DNA from 3 places in the Sphingomonas sp. SP3 genome. Region 2 is predicted to be linked to each of the others. Evidence: predicted binding sites of a transcription regulator. Region 2 holds the regulator's gene; each other region holds the start of a gene.
What was found. The regulator LexA, encoded in region 2, represses DNA repair genes until DNA is damaged. The targets are predictions, from matches to a motif close to GTTCCNCNCTTGTTCT.

Region 1: a site for LexA is predicted at 2,424-2,439, ahead of AC4K8G_RS06445 (putative DNA modification/repair radical SAM protein). Genes of this name have one in related genera too.
Region 3: a site for LexA is predicted at 2,756-2,771, ahead of uvrA (excinuclease ABC subunit UvrA). Genes of this name have one in related genera too.

What each region holds. Positions count from the first base shown of each region.
Region 1 is NZ_JBZSOE010000001.1:1,227,625-1,232,994, forward strand. It holds gene AC4K8G_RS06440 (UdgX family uracil-DNA binding protein) at 1-1,156, opposite strand, end outside; gene AC4K8G_RS06445 (putative DNA modification/repair radical SAM protein) at 1,176-2,420, opposite strand; gene AC4K8G_RS06450 (pyridoxamine 5'-phosphate oxidase family protein) at 2,563-3,057, shown strand; gene AC4K8G_RS06455 (peptide MFS transporter) at 3,054-4,601, opposite strand; gene AC4K8G_RS06460 (hypothetical protein) at 4,653-5,054, opposite strand; gene AC4K8G_RS06465 (demethoxyubiquinone hydroxylase family protein) at 5,109-5,370, opposite strand, start outside.
Region 2 is NZ_JBZSOE010000001.1:302,624-307,993, forward strand. It holds gene gltX (glutamate--tRNA ligase) at 1-84, opposite strand, end outside; gene AC4K8G_RS01720 (ComEC/Rec2 family competence protein) at 108-2,243, shown strand; gene AC4K8G_RS01725 (VOC family protein) at 2,240-2,578, opposite strand; gene lexA (transcriptional repressor LexA) at 2,580-3,230, opposite strand; gene AC4K8G_RS01735 (peptidylprolyl isomerase) at 3,315-5,246, opposite strand; gene tpiA (triose-phosphate isomerase) at 5,344-5,370, shown strand, end outside.
Region 3 is NZ_JBZSOE010000001.1:863,694-869,063, forward strand. It holds gene thpR (RNA 2',3'-cyclic phosphodiesterase) at 1-397, shown strand, start outside; gene AC4K8G_RS04580 (M13 family metallopeptidase) at 514-2,583, opposite strand; gene uvrA (excinuclease ABC subunit UvrA) at 2,784-5,370, shown strand, end outside.

The sequences.
Region 1 (5,370 bases), 930 kb from region 2:
ATTTGCATGCACTGATTTCGCCGGCATCGGGCTTGTTGTGGATACGCCGCTTGCCGCGCTGGACGAACTTGAAATGCTTCACTGCATTGGTGACGTAAACGCCGGACCGGTCGATCCCGGCTTTCTCCAGCGCAGCGTCGAACAAGGCGCCGGCCGGACCGACGAATGGCCGCCCCGCAATATCTTCCTGGTCGCCCGGTTGTTCGCCAACGAACATAATTGCTGCATCGAGCGGGCCTTCGCCGAACACGGTCTGGGTCGCGCATTTGTAGAGGTCGCAACGCGTGCATTTGCGCGCATCCTTGAACAACGCCTCCCATGCCGCGCGCAGGTTGGAGCCGGGGACGATCTCCCGCTCCGCCTCGAGCGCGTGCTTCAACCCTTCCCTGGCGACGGAGCGATCGATCATCTCCAACTCCCGGTTGCGCGCAGTCGCTATCAACGGCTGAACGAGCGAGGTCTCGGGCATGTTTCGCCAATATTTCTTTGGCATCTCCTTGAGCATCGCACCGACCTTCAGCCGCGCCGGATTGAAGATGCTGGTATAGTAGGTCCGCCAGATCTCCTCGAGCGGATCGTCGGCCGGGGCGTCGGCGCGGGTCGCGCCGGGGCCTTCCTCCAGTCGCTCGCCATCCCAATGGATCGACAACTCGGGGGTCAGGATCGACCACCGCATATTGGTGAAGCGATTGACGAAGAAACTCGCGGCCCGCCGCACGATGTGGTGCTCGGGTTCGAAGAAGGCGACGAACCTTCCGTCGATTTCCCGGAAGCGGACGAACGCGTGCATCTTGTGCACGTCGCGGCGAACGGCCTTCGCCAGCTCGTGAAGCCGCCGCACCAACGGATCGGCTGCATCATCGATTGCGTGACGGTGGCTCTTGATCCGAAGCAGTATTGCGTAAAGCAGCGCGAACCGTTCCGGATCGGAATGGCAAATCGCGGCCTTGGCCAGGTCGACGAACGCGCGCGGCACCGGAAAGCTTGGAGCCGCGGGCTGATGCGCGTCAGACCCGAACAGGTCTGCCGGTTCGCCTTCGACGCGCCACACCACGGCCTCCGCTGGCACCCCGGCTTCGGCGAGGTCGCGCGCTGCATCTCGCCACCCGTCGAAATCGTCCGGCGCGGACAATGTGACGCGATGAGCGTCGACCATGAGACCTTCGCGAAGCACGTCAGCCTGCGAACAGCTCCAGTTGCTGTTTCTTCGGCGCGACTAGCGCCCGCAGATCAGCCCGGTCGGTCAGCAGGGTGGGCCGCCAGTCGGCAGCGCTGATGAACGGCCGAACCTTGGCGATCGAGAGCGTGAGCCGCGCAACATCGTCGAGGCGGAGCCGACGCCATTTGCGCGACGCAAGGATCCGCTCGACGGCCTTGGTGCCCAGCCCCGGCACCCGCCACAGCAGCTCCTTCGGGGCGCGGTTCACATCGACCGGGAATGTCTCTCGATGCTTGAGCGCCCAGGCGAGCTTGGGGTCGATATCGAGCGGCAGCATGCCTTGCGCGTCGGTCGCGCCCTGCACTTCCTGTTTCGCAAATCCATAGAAGCGCATCAGCCAATCAGCCTGGTAGATGCGGTGCTCACGCATCAGCGGAGGCCGCTTCAACGGCAGGACGGCGCTCGCGTCTGGGATCGGCGAGAAGGCGGAATAATAGACGCGGCGCAGCCCATATCGATCATAGAGACTGCTCGCCTTGGCGACGATGTCGGCATCGCTGGCAGCATCGGCCCCGACGATCATCTGGGTCGACTGGCCGGCAGGCGCGAAGCTCGGCGCGAACTTGAACCGCTTCGACTCATCGGTTGCTGCAACAATGGACGCTTTCATATCACCCATGGCGGACGCGATCTGGCCCGCGCTTTTTTCGGGCGCGAGTTCGGTCAGCCCACGTTCGGTCGGAAGCTCGACGTTGATCGAGACGCGGTCGGCATGGATACCGGCCAGCCGGACCAGCTCCGGATCCGCGTCAGGGATGGTCTTCAAATGGATGTAGCCGCGGAAATCATGATCCTCGCGCAGGCTTCGCGCGACCTCCACGATCTGCTCCATCGTGTAGTTGGACGAGCGGATAATGCCGGACGAGAGAAACAGCCCCTCGATATAATTGCGCTTGTAGAAGGCGAGGGTCAGCCGAACGACCTCATCCGCCGTGAACCGCGCCCGCCGCACGTTCGAGCTTTTGCGGTTGATGCAATAAGCGCAGTCAAAGATGCAGCTGTTCGTCAGCAGGATTTTTAGAAGCGAAATGCAACGGCCGTCAGGCGCGTAGGCATGGCAAATGCCCATGCCATCGGTCGACCCGATTCCCGCGCCGCCACGGCTGTTCCGCTTGGACGTTCCGGAAGAGGCGCAGGAAGCATCATATTTGGCCGCGTCGGCAAGAATCGCGAGCTTTGCCTGAAGGTCGAGCTGAGCCATATCGTTCTCAATATGTTCTCTCATGAGACCTTGCAATACAATAGCTTAGCCCCCGCGACGGGTTGACCTAGCCTAAAGCCCGTATGCCGGAACGGGCCGGCGCGCGGAACCGTTGGTTCGCCAGACCAGCAGGAGATTTGCGATGTCCGACGAACGCGAGATCGAACAGAAGTTCTGGAGCGAACTGAACAGCAGCCCTTTCCTAATGCTCGGCATCGAGGGCGCCCGTGATGGTGCGACCCAGCCGATGACCGCCCAGTTCGAGGACCTGGATTGCGAAGCCGGGATCGTGTGGATCTTCACCGCCAACGACCATGATTTCACCCGTGCGATGGGCCAGTCCAACCGCGCCATCGCGACTTATTCGGCGAAGGGCCACGACCTTTTCGCCAGCCTTCGCGGCACGCTCGAAATCGTCAACGATCGCGCAACGATAGACCGCCTGTGGAATCCGATCGTCGCCGAATGGTACGAGGGAAAGGACGATCCAAAACTTGCGCTGGTTCGCTTCCAGATCGAGGACGTGAAGATCTGGGAGAGCAACGTCACCGGTTTTCTGAAGCCCGTTTTCAACAAGCTCCTTGGCCGCAAGCCCGAGGCCGGCATGAAGGAGCATGTGACCGAGGTCAGCTACTAGCTGAGCGCTTCGGCCTGCTCGCGAACGCCAGTCCCGGCCATGCGCTTGCCGAGCACGGCCTTGAAGATCGCGAACGCGACCAGGCCGAACACCGCGCTGGCGATATGGATCAGCCAAAAAGTCGTAGTCGGCAGGCTCGAATATAGGCCGCCGACGTATCCCACGGCTTTGTTGGCCGCGAAGAACGCCAGGTAATACAGACCGATCACGGTCGCGGTGATCTGCTTGGGCGCAATCTTCGTGAACAGTGCAAGGCTGACCGGAAGGATGTGCGCGAAGCCGATGCTGTTCAGCAAGTGGAACATGAATGGCCAGAACAGGCCGATCTTACCGCCATCGGGCTGCGTCAGCGCGGCCATGAACAGGCACACGCCGCCGGCGATCGTGAAAGCGCTGCCGATAATGATCTTGGTGATCTCGTCGGGCTCTCGATGACGGACGCTCCACCACTTCCAGAAGACGGCGACGGCGACGAGCATCGAGAAACTGAGCGTCGCATCGAGAGTGATGAGCCAGCTCGACGGCATGGTACGGCCCATGAATTGCAGATTGAACTGCTGGTCGCCCCAGATCAGGTAGGCGTTGAAAATCTCCTGGTTGGTAAGGAGCGAGATCGCCAGCACCGGGATCAATATGCACAGGAGCATCACGCAAAAACGGTCGCCACGGCTTAGGTTTCTTGTCAGGAACCAGTAAAGCGCGCCCACCATCACGAGGCCGGACAAGGTTCCGGTGAGCCACGATGAGAAGAGGAAGCTGGAGACGAACAGCCAAGCGACCACCAGCGCCGCGATGCCGATTGCGCCGGCGCTGACCCGACCGATCAACTGCTTTTGGTCACGATTTGCGACTTCAAGGTCGGCCGGCAGCCAATTCTTCCCCCACAGGTAGATGATCAGGCCAAGGACCATGACGACGCCCGCGCAGCCGAAGCCATAGTGCCAGCCGACTTCCTGGCCCAACGTGCCCGACACCAATGGTGCCGCGATCACGCTGACGTTGATGAAGATGTAGAAGATCTGGAACGCCATGGCGCGCCGCAGGTCGCTTTCGGAATAGAGTTCTCCGACCTGCGTCGCGATGTTGCCCTTGAACAATCCGACGCCGACGATCAGCGCGAGCAGTGCAAACAGGAACGCGCCTTCGAACGCCATCAGGAAGTGGCCGAACGCCATAACTAGCGCGCCCGCGATCAGGGCAATTCGACGGCCGGTCAGCTTGTCCGCGATGATGCCGCCAAGGATCGGCATCAAATATACGAGCGAGGTATAGTCGCCGAATATCGCCGAAGAGAGCGGCTGGCCGTCCAGCCCGGGGTAGTGCCAAGTGCGCAGCCAGGCGAGGCCGTTAACGCCGCCGATATGTTCGGGCAGAAGTAAGTAATTGACCATGTACAGCGCGAGCAGCGTCTGCATGGAGTAATAAGAAAAGCGCTCACAGGCCTCCGTGAAGCCGAGAAAGCCAAGCCCCTTGGGATGTCCGAGGAAGGCGCGGTCGTTGCGGTCGACCTGCTCCAGGTCGGGCGTTGCTTCGGCAACACTCATGCGTGGCTCTCCCCTATTTGCTGCTACGGGGACCCCTCCCCGACGCACGGGCTACTGCGGCGGAATCGAATCCTCGTTGGACTGCTTGCGCTGCTCGCGCGCTTCCTTGATCACGCGCGTTAGGCACCCGGTGTAACCGCCCGGACCCACCGGAGAGCAGCTGTTAATCCCGGTCGATCCAACCGTCTCGAGCACTCTGGCCTTATTGGCCCACGAGTCTTTCTGCTGCGGCGTGCCGTTCGGGCGATAGGAATCCGGCAGCCTGTAACGATAGCTTTCCGGCACCCGGCGGCAGACCACGATCTGGTCGTCGGTCGAGCGCGGGCACGGATCGGTGCCGAAAACGATAATCTCGGCGATCGAATTCTGCGGGGACTGGGCCGAAGCCGGGGGACCCCAGATTGCTGCTGTCGCGGCGGCCGTTGCGGCTAGCGAAATCATCAGCCTGGTCATGGTGCTAACGCGTCCTTTCCAACGCTTCAGCGGGCGAGACCCGCGCGAAGTTCCTCATATGCGCTTTGAAAGCTCGATGGCTACCCTGCAACCGGCACGAATGGCCGCAGTCAAGACAGGATATCCGATCGCATCGGCTGCTCCGGCCTCACGCGCGCTGTCGCGGTGCTCGAGCTCGTCGGCACGAAACTCTTCGATGTCGCTTGCGAGCTCCGGATCGTCCTGCCCAAGTGCGTCCAGCTGCTCGCCATAATGGCGGTCGATCTCGGTTTCGACGGCGTCGGTGCAGGCAAGCGCCGCTTTCTCGGAAATCAGG
Region 2 (5,370 bases):
ACGGGCGCCGCCGATGTGCAGGAATCCAGTCGGGGACGGTGCAAATCGGGTAACGACGGGCTTATCACTTGCGCTCAAGCGCACTTTCCTCTTCTCTTCATGCTGCAATGCAATGGACGAGCGCCCCTAACATAGGGGAAGCGCCTCTTCCACAGCGTGCTCGGAAGCTTTGGAAGGCGCGGTTTTCCGCGGCTCACGAGGAGATCGAGAAGATCCTCGAGGCGGAGCGCGCGCAGCTCCCGCCCTGGTTCGTTGTCGGCCTCGGCAGCGGGATTGCGGCCTGGTTCGTGCTGGGCTCGCGAAGCCAGTGGTCCGCCTTCCTCTGCCTCAGCTCCGCGCTCTCGCTAATCGGGTTCGCCATGGGCGCGGGCAGGGCCGGGCGCGCGCTCGGCTGGTTCGCGCTCGCGGCATTTGTCGGTTGCGCCCTTGTTTGGGGTCGGTCGGCCCGGGTTGCGCAGCCGCGCCTCGATCGACCGGTCGTCACCGATGTGTCCGGACGTGTGGAAAGCGTCGACTATCTCGCGGCCAAGCAGGCCGTGCGCCTTACGCTGGCGCCTCAGGGCGGTCAATTGCCGCCCCGCGTCCGCGTGTCGGTCGACGACGACAAGCTGCCGGCGGGGATTGCCGCGGGCGCGCTCATCAGCGTGAAGGCGAGGCTCGCGCCGCCGCCGCCAATGGCGCTGCCCGGAACTTATGACTTCGCACGGGACGCCTGGCTCAAGGGCATCGGTGGAGTTGGCAAGGCCATGGGACCAGTGACAGTCGTCCGGGCCTCCAATCCGCATGGGCTCGATCGCGCCCGCGATGGCCTTAGGCGGCATATCGCGGCGCAGCTTCCGCCGAGTTCTGCGGGAATTGCCATTGCGCTGGCCACCGGCGACCAGAATGCGGTGAGCGCCGATGATGCCGAGGCGATGCGGCGGAGCGGCCTGACGCACCTCCTCTCGGTCAGCGGTCTTCACATCGCGGCAGTCGTCGCCTTCGTCATGTTCCTGACCTTGAAGCTCTTGGCCCTGAGCGAGCGATTGGCGCTGCGCTTCAACCTCGTGTTGGTCGCTGCCGCTGCCGCTGCCGCGGCTGGCATCGGCTACACCTTGCTGACCGGCGCGCAGGTGCCGACGGTCCGAAGTTGCGTCGCCGCGCTCCTGATCCTCGGCGGTATCGCGCTTGGCCGCGACGCCCTGAGCATAAGGCTGATCGCAGCCGGTGCCCTCGTGGTCCTGCTGTTCCGGCCTGAAGCGCTGGCCGGCCCAAGCTTCCAAATGAGCTTTGCGGCGGTGACAGCGATCGTCGCACTCCATTCGACCGCATTGTCCCGCCGTTGGTTTCAGCGCCGGGAAGAGGGGCTCCCGGCTCGGCTCCTACGCGATCTAGCGGCGATGGTTGCGACCGGCCTTGTGGTCGAATTCGCGCTAATCCCCATGGCGCTGTTCCACTTCCACCGGGCCGGTCTCTACGGCGTGGGCGCCAACATCATCGCTATCCCGTTGACGACCTTCGTCATCATGCCGCTGGAAGCCGGGGCGCTGCTGCTGGACGTGGCGGGGTGGGGACGGCCTTTGTGGTGGCTTTGCGGCGCCTCGATCAATGGCCTGCTCCACCTGGCTCATGCCGTATCGTCTGCAAGTGGCGCCGTCGCGCTCCTGCCGGCAATGCCCGGCTGGTCCTATGGGCTGATGGTCGCGGGCGGCTTGTGGTTGTGCCTGTGGAACAGCCGGCTGAGGCTTTTGGGATTCGCACCTGTGCTTGTGGGTATTGCGGGAGCGGCGGCGTCGCCCTCACCTCAATTGCTCATCACTGGCGATGGCAAGCATGTCGCTGTCGTCGAGGGGAAAACACCGTTCATCCTCCGAGACCGCGCGGGCGACTATGTCCGTTCCCTGCTTGCTGAAGCCTCCGGCTTTGATGGCGATCCCGCGGCGCTCGACGAGCGCCCGTTTAGCGATTGCTCGAACGATGCCTGTGTGGCCGTGCTTCGCAAGGACGGGCGGGAATGGCGGCTCCTTGCAACGCGGTCCGCGACGTGGATCGACTGGGTGCCATTTACCAGGGCGTGTGCCCAAGCGGATATCATCGTCTCGGACCGCCGCCTGCCCAGGGGATGCACCCCGCGCTGGCTGAAACTAGACCGCTCAGGACTGGCTCGGACCGGGGGCGTTGCGGTCTATCTTGGGGCGAAACCCCGCCTCGATACGGTGAACTCCCGCACCGGCCATCACCCTTGGACTCAACTAGCGCCTTAGCGATCACTCCACACGGCGAGCTCGTTGCCCGAAGGATCGATGAACTGGAATCGCCGCCCGCCCGGGAAGCTGAAAATCGGCTTGGCGATGACTCCGCCAGCCTTGGCAACCGCGTCGAACGCAGCTTCGAGGTCGTCCACCCTGACGACCGGCAGGGGCGCTGACAGTGCATCTGCCGGATCGCCCTGGAGGCCGACGTCCGTCGTGCCGTTGGTCGTCGCCGAATAAGTCGGGCCGTAGTCGGTGAAGTCCCAGCCGAACGCTTTGCTGTAAAACGCGCGAGTCAGCTCATGCGCGGTTGCGCTCGGCAACTCAACATAGTCGATACGTGCCACTTCAGTAGCGCCGGATCAGGCCAGCCAGCTTACCCTGGATTTGCACCCGCCGCGGGTCGTAGCGCTGAGGCTCGTACTGCCGGTTTGCGGGATCCAGGCGGACCATGCTGCCCTCGCGACGGAAGGTCTTCAGGGTCGCTTCTTCGTTGTCGATCAGGGCGACCACGATCTCGCCGTCGCGGGCCGTGTCGACCTTGCGGATCAGCGCGAAATCGCCATCGAGAATGCCCTCGTCGACCATCGAATCGCCGGAAACTTCCAGCGCATAATGTTCGCCCGGCCCGAGCAGCGCGGCCGGGACCGAGAAATTCTCCGTACCTTGAAGCGCCTCGATTGGCGTACCCGCGGCAATCCGGCCGTGGAGCGGGATTTCCATCGTGTCATTCGCCGCCGCAGGGGCAGCGGGCCGCAGCTGGGTCACGGACGCGGTCGGCTTGACCTCGGGATGCTTCAGCACTTCGAGCGCGCGGGCCCGATTGGGGAGGCGGCGAATGAAGCCGCGCTCCTCGAGCGCCGAAATGAGGCGGTGCACCCCGGACTTGGATTTGAGGTCGAGCGCTTCGCGCATCTCGTCGAAGCTCGGACTAATCCCGCTGTCTTTCAGGCGGTCGTCGATGAACAGCAGCAATTCACGCTGTTTCGCGGTGAGCATCGGTCATCACTCCCGTCGTAAAGAACGAACGGGGAACGTGTATTGAACAAACGGGCGCGGGTCAAGCCCGCCGCCAATGCTCGATCAGCCACCGCTCGAGGTGAGGCGCGTCTTCACGTCCTGGATCGCTTTTTCGTTGCGCTCGACCTTCAGCGCTTCGCGGAGGGCGGCCACGAATTCGCGCGCATAATCGTCGGCCGCGCTCTGCTGGAGCTCGGTTTGCATCTGGCTGATGAGGCCCGGCTGAAGCAACGCGTTGCCCGGCGTGACCTTATTCACCTTGACGATGAACAGCCCGCGGCCCTGCGGGTCCGGTGCAACCTTGGCCGCGCCCTGGGTGATCGTGAACATCGTTTGCAGCGCGGGCGGCACCGGCTCCTTCGAATTGGCGATCTGGATCCGGCGCGCTGCGATCGGGCGAACCGGCGGAAGGGGAGAGTTGGACTCCTTCACCGCCTGAGCGAGCGGCATGCCACGACCGGCCTTCGCGGCGATCGCGTCGGCTACGGCCTTCACACGTTGCGCCGCGCGGTTGGCGACCCAGTCGCTCACCACGCGGTCGCGAATGCTCGCCAGCGGGGCCGGAGCCGCGGGCTGGATCTGCGCCGGGTGGACCATCGCATAACCCTGGTCGTTCGGCAGCGAGACGATCTCGGGCGGGTCGTTGGCGGCAATGTCGAACCCGGTCTTGATCGCCGGCGCGAGCTCGGCGGAGGGCTTGAACGACGGATCCGCGCGTGACGTGCCGGCCGCGGTGATCAGCGGCGTGCTCGTCACCGGCGCCTTTGCTGCCGCTGCCGCTTCGACGAAGTTGCTGCCGTCGTCGACCGCGTTCTGCAGCTTGTCGGCCATGTCCTCGATCGCCTGCTTGCGCTTGTCGACATTGAGCTTGGCCGCGATCTCGCCCTTGGCCTGCTCGAGCGATTTGCCGCTGACCGACTTCACGGATTCGACCTTGGCGACAACCCAGCCGAAATCGGACTGGACCGGCCCGACCACTGCGCCCTGCGATGCAGCGAAGACGGCTGCGGCCGCCCTGTTTCCGGCAACGCCCGCATAAGCGTCGCGCGTCTGGTCGCTAAGCGAGGTAACGGCTGCTCCGCCGCTTGCGGCCTGGATCGTCGCGCCCGCTTTGGCTTTTGCCGCGATGGCGCTGGCCGCTGCCTGGTTCTGGACCACCGCCTGGCTGATCGTGCGCGTGTCCTTGGCAGCGTAGGTCGCCTTGTTGGCGTTATAGTAAGTCGCGATCTCCTGGTCGGATGCAGTCACGCCGGCGACCTGCTCGGGACCGACCCGGGCGATGCGGAGCACGCGCTGTTCGGGGATCATGTAGCGCGCACGGTTGGTCTGGTAGAAGCTCTGAAGGTCGGCGTCGGTCGGGTTGAGCCCCGCCTTGAACGCGTCGAGCGGTACCATCGCCACTTCGCCCTCACGCGATTCCAGCATCATCGAGGCGTAGGGCGTTGCCATTCCGACCGATACGCGGGCGTTGGTCGCGACCGGGGTCAGCAGCAGGCGCTGGAGGAGGCCGCCGGTCAGAACCTGGCGCACTTGGGTGTCGGTGAGGCGCTGCTGGCCCAGGAATTGTTGATAGGCCTGCTGGCTGAACTGGCCGTTCAGTCCCTTCGTGCCGGGGATTTGCGCGATCTCCGCATCGACGAGCCGCTTCGACAAATGGAAATCGAACTTGTTGGCGAAGGCGATCAAGGTCCGCTGGTCGATGAGCGCATTGAGGATCGTCTCGAAGTCCCCGGCGATGGTCGCATAATCGGCCTCGGGTTTTTCGCGACGCACGTCTTGCAGCCGGCGCTGCATCGCCTCGCTCATTTCGGTTTCGCCGATCTGCTGGTCGCCGACTTCGGCGACCGTCGTGCTGCCCATGCCGAAGCCGATATTGCCGGACCCAAAGTTGGAAATGTCGCTGATCGCGAAACCTGCGAGGATCGCGATCAGGATTGAAGCCATGATCCAGGTGCCGACTTTGGACTTGGAAACGCGACGGAAAAAGGAAGACATGTCAATCCAGCTCTGAAGGGGATGGCGCGTGCTTTAGGGGGCAGGGTAGCGCGCATCAAGCGGCCCAGCTACTCGGGGCGCCGATTGGGGGTCATGAATGGCGTTGAAGAAGCTCGTTGCCGGC
Region 3 (5,370 bases), 560 kb from region 2:
CGATCGCCCGCTGGCGAACGACCTCGCGGACTTGCTGGGCCGTGTTCGCGCCGACCCGCTTGAGCTTCGAATTCAGGGCGTCGGCCGCTTCGAGCAGCGCAGCTCCGGCGCCTTATGGGCGGGCGTCGAACCCAAAGCTCCGCTGGCGTCGCTCGCGAGCAAGATCGAACGCGCATGCGTCTCGGCCGGCCTCGATCCTGAGCATCGCGCGTTCCATCCGCACATCACCTTGGCGCGGTGGAAGGGCCGTCGACGCCACGAAATCCAACGCTTCCTCGAGCGCGCAGGCGGGCTGTCTTCCGATCCGTTCGTTGTGAACTCATTCGGGCTATTCGAAAGTCGCCTGTCGCGTCATGGCGCCCGTTACGAGCAGGTGGCCAATTACCCGCTTGAGTAACCGGAAAAGAAAAGGGTGCGCGAGTGATGGGGTCAGCCGCGCACCCTCACCGATCTGGCAGCTCACCAGATGCGGATTTGTCGTTTTTGTGCGGCGAGGTGTCTCGCCGGTTCAACTCACCAAATGTGCGCCCGCTTCTCCGGCGGAATGTACATCGAGCTGGAAGGCGTGATCCCAAAGGCGTCATACCAGGCCTGGACGTTCGGCAGCGGCCCGAGCACCCGGAACCGGCCCGGGCTGTGCGGATCAGTCGTGACCTGGCTGCGGAGCGCGTCGTCGCGCTGCTTCTCGCGCCACACCTGGGCATAGGCGAGGAAGAAGCGCTGGTCGCCGGTCAAACCATCCATCACAGGCGCAGGCTTGCCGCCGAGCGAGTGATGGTAGGCGTCGAGCGCGACCTGAACGCCGGCGAAGTCGGCGATGTTTTCGCCCATCGTCAGCTCCGGGTTGAGGTGAGCGCCGGACACCGGTTCGAACTTGGCATATTGGTCGCCGAACACCTTCGCTTCCGCGTTGAAGCGTTTGTTGTCCTCGGCGGTCCACCAGTCGCGAACCGCGCCGGTCGCGTCATATTTACGTCCCTGGTCGTCGAACCCATGACTGATCTCGTGCCCGATGACCGCGCCGATCGCGCCGTAGTTGACCGCGTCGTCCGCCGCCGGATCGAAGAACGGCGGCTGGAGGATGCCGGCCGGGAACACGATCTGATTCTCGCCGCCGCCGTTGTAAGCATTCACCTCCTGCGGATTCATCCCCCACTTCTTGTGGTTGATCTTCCTGTCTAGGTCCTCGAGCGCATAGGCCGCGTTGAAGGCCTGGGCTCGCGAGACGTTGCCGTAGAGGTCGTTTGAATCGATCGTGAGCGGGCTGTAGTCGCGGAACTTGTCCGGATAGCCGACCATGACTTCCATCTTCGACAGCTTCTCCAGCGCGGCGGACTTGGTCGCCTCGCTCATCCAGCTGTTGGCCTTGATGCGGTCGGCCATCGCGGCTTTGAGATTGCCGATCAGCTCGACCATTTTCGCCTTGGACGAGGCCGGGAAATATTGCGCGACATAATCCTGGCCAACGAGCTCGCCGAGCGAGCCGTCAACGAGGCTTACGGCGCGCTTCCACCGCGGCCGCTGCTCAGTCACGCCGCTAACGGTCTTCACATATTCAAAGCGGCTGTCGACCATTGCTTTGTTGAGATAGGGCGAAGCCTGGTCAGTGGTGTGGAACGCTTCCCATTCTTTGAGAGTGGATAGCGGGGTCTTCGCGTAGAGCGCGGCGAGGTCGCGGATCGCGGTATTCTCGTTGAGGTTCATCCGCTTCTGCGGCGTGAGGTTCGCGCCGGCAAAGTAAGAGGCCCACTGAAAGCCCGGCGCGTAGGTCGCAAGCTTGGCGCTGCTCATCGGATTGGTCGTCTTCTCGACGTCGCGGCGATCAGCACTCGGCCAGCTCTTCTTCGCGACCTCAGTCTCGAAGGCCATCACACGGTTCGCGGCGGCGGCCGGATTGGGTGTTCCGATGCTGCGGAACGTACGCTCGAGATAAGCGCGATACGCTTCGCGCTGCGGTTTGAACTGGTCATCGAGATAATAGTCGCGGTTGGGCATGCCGAGACCGGACTGAAGCAAGTTGACCTCGTTCATCGACGCGTCGGCCGTATCTGGCTGGAGGTAGAATCCGAACAGCGAGCTTCCGAAATGGTGGTCCGTCGTTCCCATATGGCGGGCCATCGCGGCCTTGGTCTTGATCGCCGCGATTTTGGCGAGGTCCTTTTTGAGCGGAGTGAGGCCAGCCGCTTCGACCGCAGCCTCGTCCATCATGCTCTTGTAGAGGGCGCCAGTCTTGCTGTCCGCCGGCGCGTCCGTGATCAGGTCCTTCAGTTGTTCCTGGCTAAGGTCATAAAGGTTGTAGAAGGAGCTGACCTCCGGATGGTCAGGACTGATCTGGGTCTTCGCCAGCCAGGTGCCCGACGCATAGTGATCGAAGTCGTTGCCGGGCTGCACCGACAAATCGCGCCCCGTAAGGTCGACACCCCAATCGCCAATCTTGGCGTGACTGGGAACCCTGGCCGTCAGCGTTGGTGTGTCCGGCCCGGCTTGAGCTTGTGCCGGAATTACCCAGACCGCCGCCGAAGCCGCCAGCAGAACCGCCGCGGTGCGCACACGCGCAAATTTGTCGAAGCCCCTAACCCGCATGGAAATTCCCCGAAAATGCAATGAGATGGGTCGCTCAGTGGCGCGCGCGCCCAAGTGCATCCACCAGCCATCGACAAGCGTCCCCGCATCATCGACGAAAGTGGAAATTTCTCGAACAAAGCCCATATCCAACTTATCCGCGTTGACCATGCGCGGCGCCTCACGTTAGATTAGAACATAAACGGAACGAATCTGAGCCGATGCTGACCCACATTTCTGTCCGCGGCGCGCGCGAGCACAACCTCAAGGGAGTCGATGTCGACATCCCTCGCGAGAGCCTGACGGTCATCACCGGCCTGTCGGGTTCGGGGAAGAGCAGCCTCGCGTTCGACACCATCTACGCCGAGGGCCAGCGCCGCTACGTCGAAAGCCTCAGCGCCTACGCGCGCCAGTTCCTGGAGATGATGCAGAAGCCGGACGTCGAGCATATCGACGGCCTGTCGCCGGCCATCTCGATCGAGCAGAAGACGACCAGTCGCAACCCGCGCTCGACCGTCGCCACCGTCACCGAAATCTACGATTACATGCGCCTGCTGTGGGCCAGGGTCGGCGTTCCCTACTCGCCCGCGACCGGGCTTCCGATCGAGGCGCAGCAGGTCAGCCAGATGGTCGACCGCGTGATGGCGCTCCCCGAAGGCAGCCGCCATTATTTGCTCGCGCCGGTCGTGCGCGGCCGCAAGGGCGAGTATCGCAAGGAGCTGGCCGAGTGGCAGAAAGCGGGCTTCCAGCGCGTCCGCATCGACGGCGTCTTCTACGCGATCGAGGAAGCGCCCGCGCTCGACAAGAAATACAAGCACGACATCGAAGTGGTGGTCGACCGGATCGTCGTACGCGAAGGAATCGAGGCGCGGCTGGCCGACAGTTTCGAGACGGCGCTGAAGCTCGCCGAAGGGCTCGCCTACCTCGACCCGGCAGACGCGCCGGAAGAGTCGGATGCGGGGCCGCAAAGCGGCATGAAACTCGACTATGCGCCGCCCGGCCGCATCGTCTTTTCCGAGAAATTCGCCTGCCCCGTCTCCGGCTTCACCATCGCCGAGATCGAGCCGCGGCTGTTCAGCTTCAACGCGCCGCAGGGCGCCTGCCCTGCCTGCGACGGGCTCGGCGAGAAGATGATCTTCGACCCCGATTTGGTCGTCCCGAACCATAACCTGAGCATCGCCAAGGGAGCGGTGGTGCCATGGGCCAAGTCCAACCCGCCAAGCCCTTATTACATGCAGGTACTGTCCAGCCTGGCGCGCGCCTATGATTTCGACCTCGGCGTCGCGTGGAAGGATTTGCCCGAGGAAGCCCAGCGCGTCGTCCTCCGCGGCACGGCCGGCCGCCCGGTCACCCTCCGCTTCATCGACGGGCGCCGCAGCTACGAAGTGAAGAAGCCTTTCGAAGGCGTGATCGGCAACCTCGAGCGGCGCATGCTCTCGACCGAGAGCGCTTGGATGCGCGAGGAGCTTAGCCGCTACCAGTCATCGCAGCCGTGCGAAGTGTGCCACGGCGCGCGCCTCAAGCCCGAAGCGCTGGCGGTGAAGATCGCCGGCGAGGACATCAGCCTGTCGAGCCGCCGAAGCGTCGCCGACGCGCACAAATGGTTCGCCAATCTGCACGAAAAGCTCAACGCAACGCAGAATGAAATCGCCAAGGCGATCCTGAAAGAGATCAATGAGCGCCTCGGCTTCCTGCACAATGTCGGGCTCGACTACCTGCACCTCGACCGCACCAGCGGCACCTTGAGCGGCGGCGAAAGCCAGCGCATCCGCCTCGCCAGCCAGATCGGCAGCGGCCTTTCTGGCGTGCTCTACGTCCTCGACGAGCCGTCGATCGGCCTCCACCAGAAAGACAACGACCGGCTGCTCGAGACGCTCAAGCGGCTGCGCGGGCTCGGCAACACTGTGCTGGTGGTCGAGCATGACGAGGACGCGATCCGCCACGCCGACCATGTCATCGACATGGGCCCCGGCGCGGGCGTTCACGGCGGCGAAGTGGTGTGCCAGGGCACGCTCGAAGAGCTGCTCGCCTGCACCGACAGCATCACCGCCGATTACCTCTCCGGCCGGCGGGAGATCCCGCTGCTCCCCACCCGCCGCAAGGGCTCGGGCAAGAAGGTCACCGTCCACGGCGCCACCGCCAACAACCTCCAGAACGTCACGGTCGATTTCCCGCTCGGCACCTTCACCTGCGTTACCGGGGTCAGCGGCAGCGGCAAGTCGTCGCTGACCATCGACACGCTTTATGCCGGCGCGGCGCGCGCGCTGAACGGCGCCCGGATCCCGTGCGGCCCGTGCAGCAAGATCACCGGCCTCGAGCAGCTCGACAAGGTCATCGACATCGACCAGTCGCCGATCGGCCGCACCCCGCGCTCCAACCCCGCGACCTACACCGGCGCCTTCACCCAGATCCGCGACTGGTTCGCCGGCCTGCCGGAGGCGAAGGCGCGCGGCTACAAGCCCGGCCGCTTCTCGTTCAACGTCAAGGGCGGGCGGTGCGAGGCGTGCCAGGGCGACGGCCTGATCAAGATCGAGATGCACTTCCTGCCCGACGTCTACGTCACCTGCGACGTGTGCCACGGCGCGCGCTACAACCGCGAGACTCTCGAGGTGAAATTCAAGGGCCACTCGATCGCCGACGTGCTCGACATGAACGTCGAGGAAGCGGCCGAGCTGTTCAAGGCGGTCCCCGGCATCCGCGACAAGATGCGCATGCTGCAGGAAGTCGGGCTCGGCTACATCAAGGTCGGACAGTCGGCGACCACGCTTAGCGGCGGCGAGGCGCAGCGCGTGAAGCTATCGAAGGAGC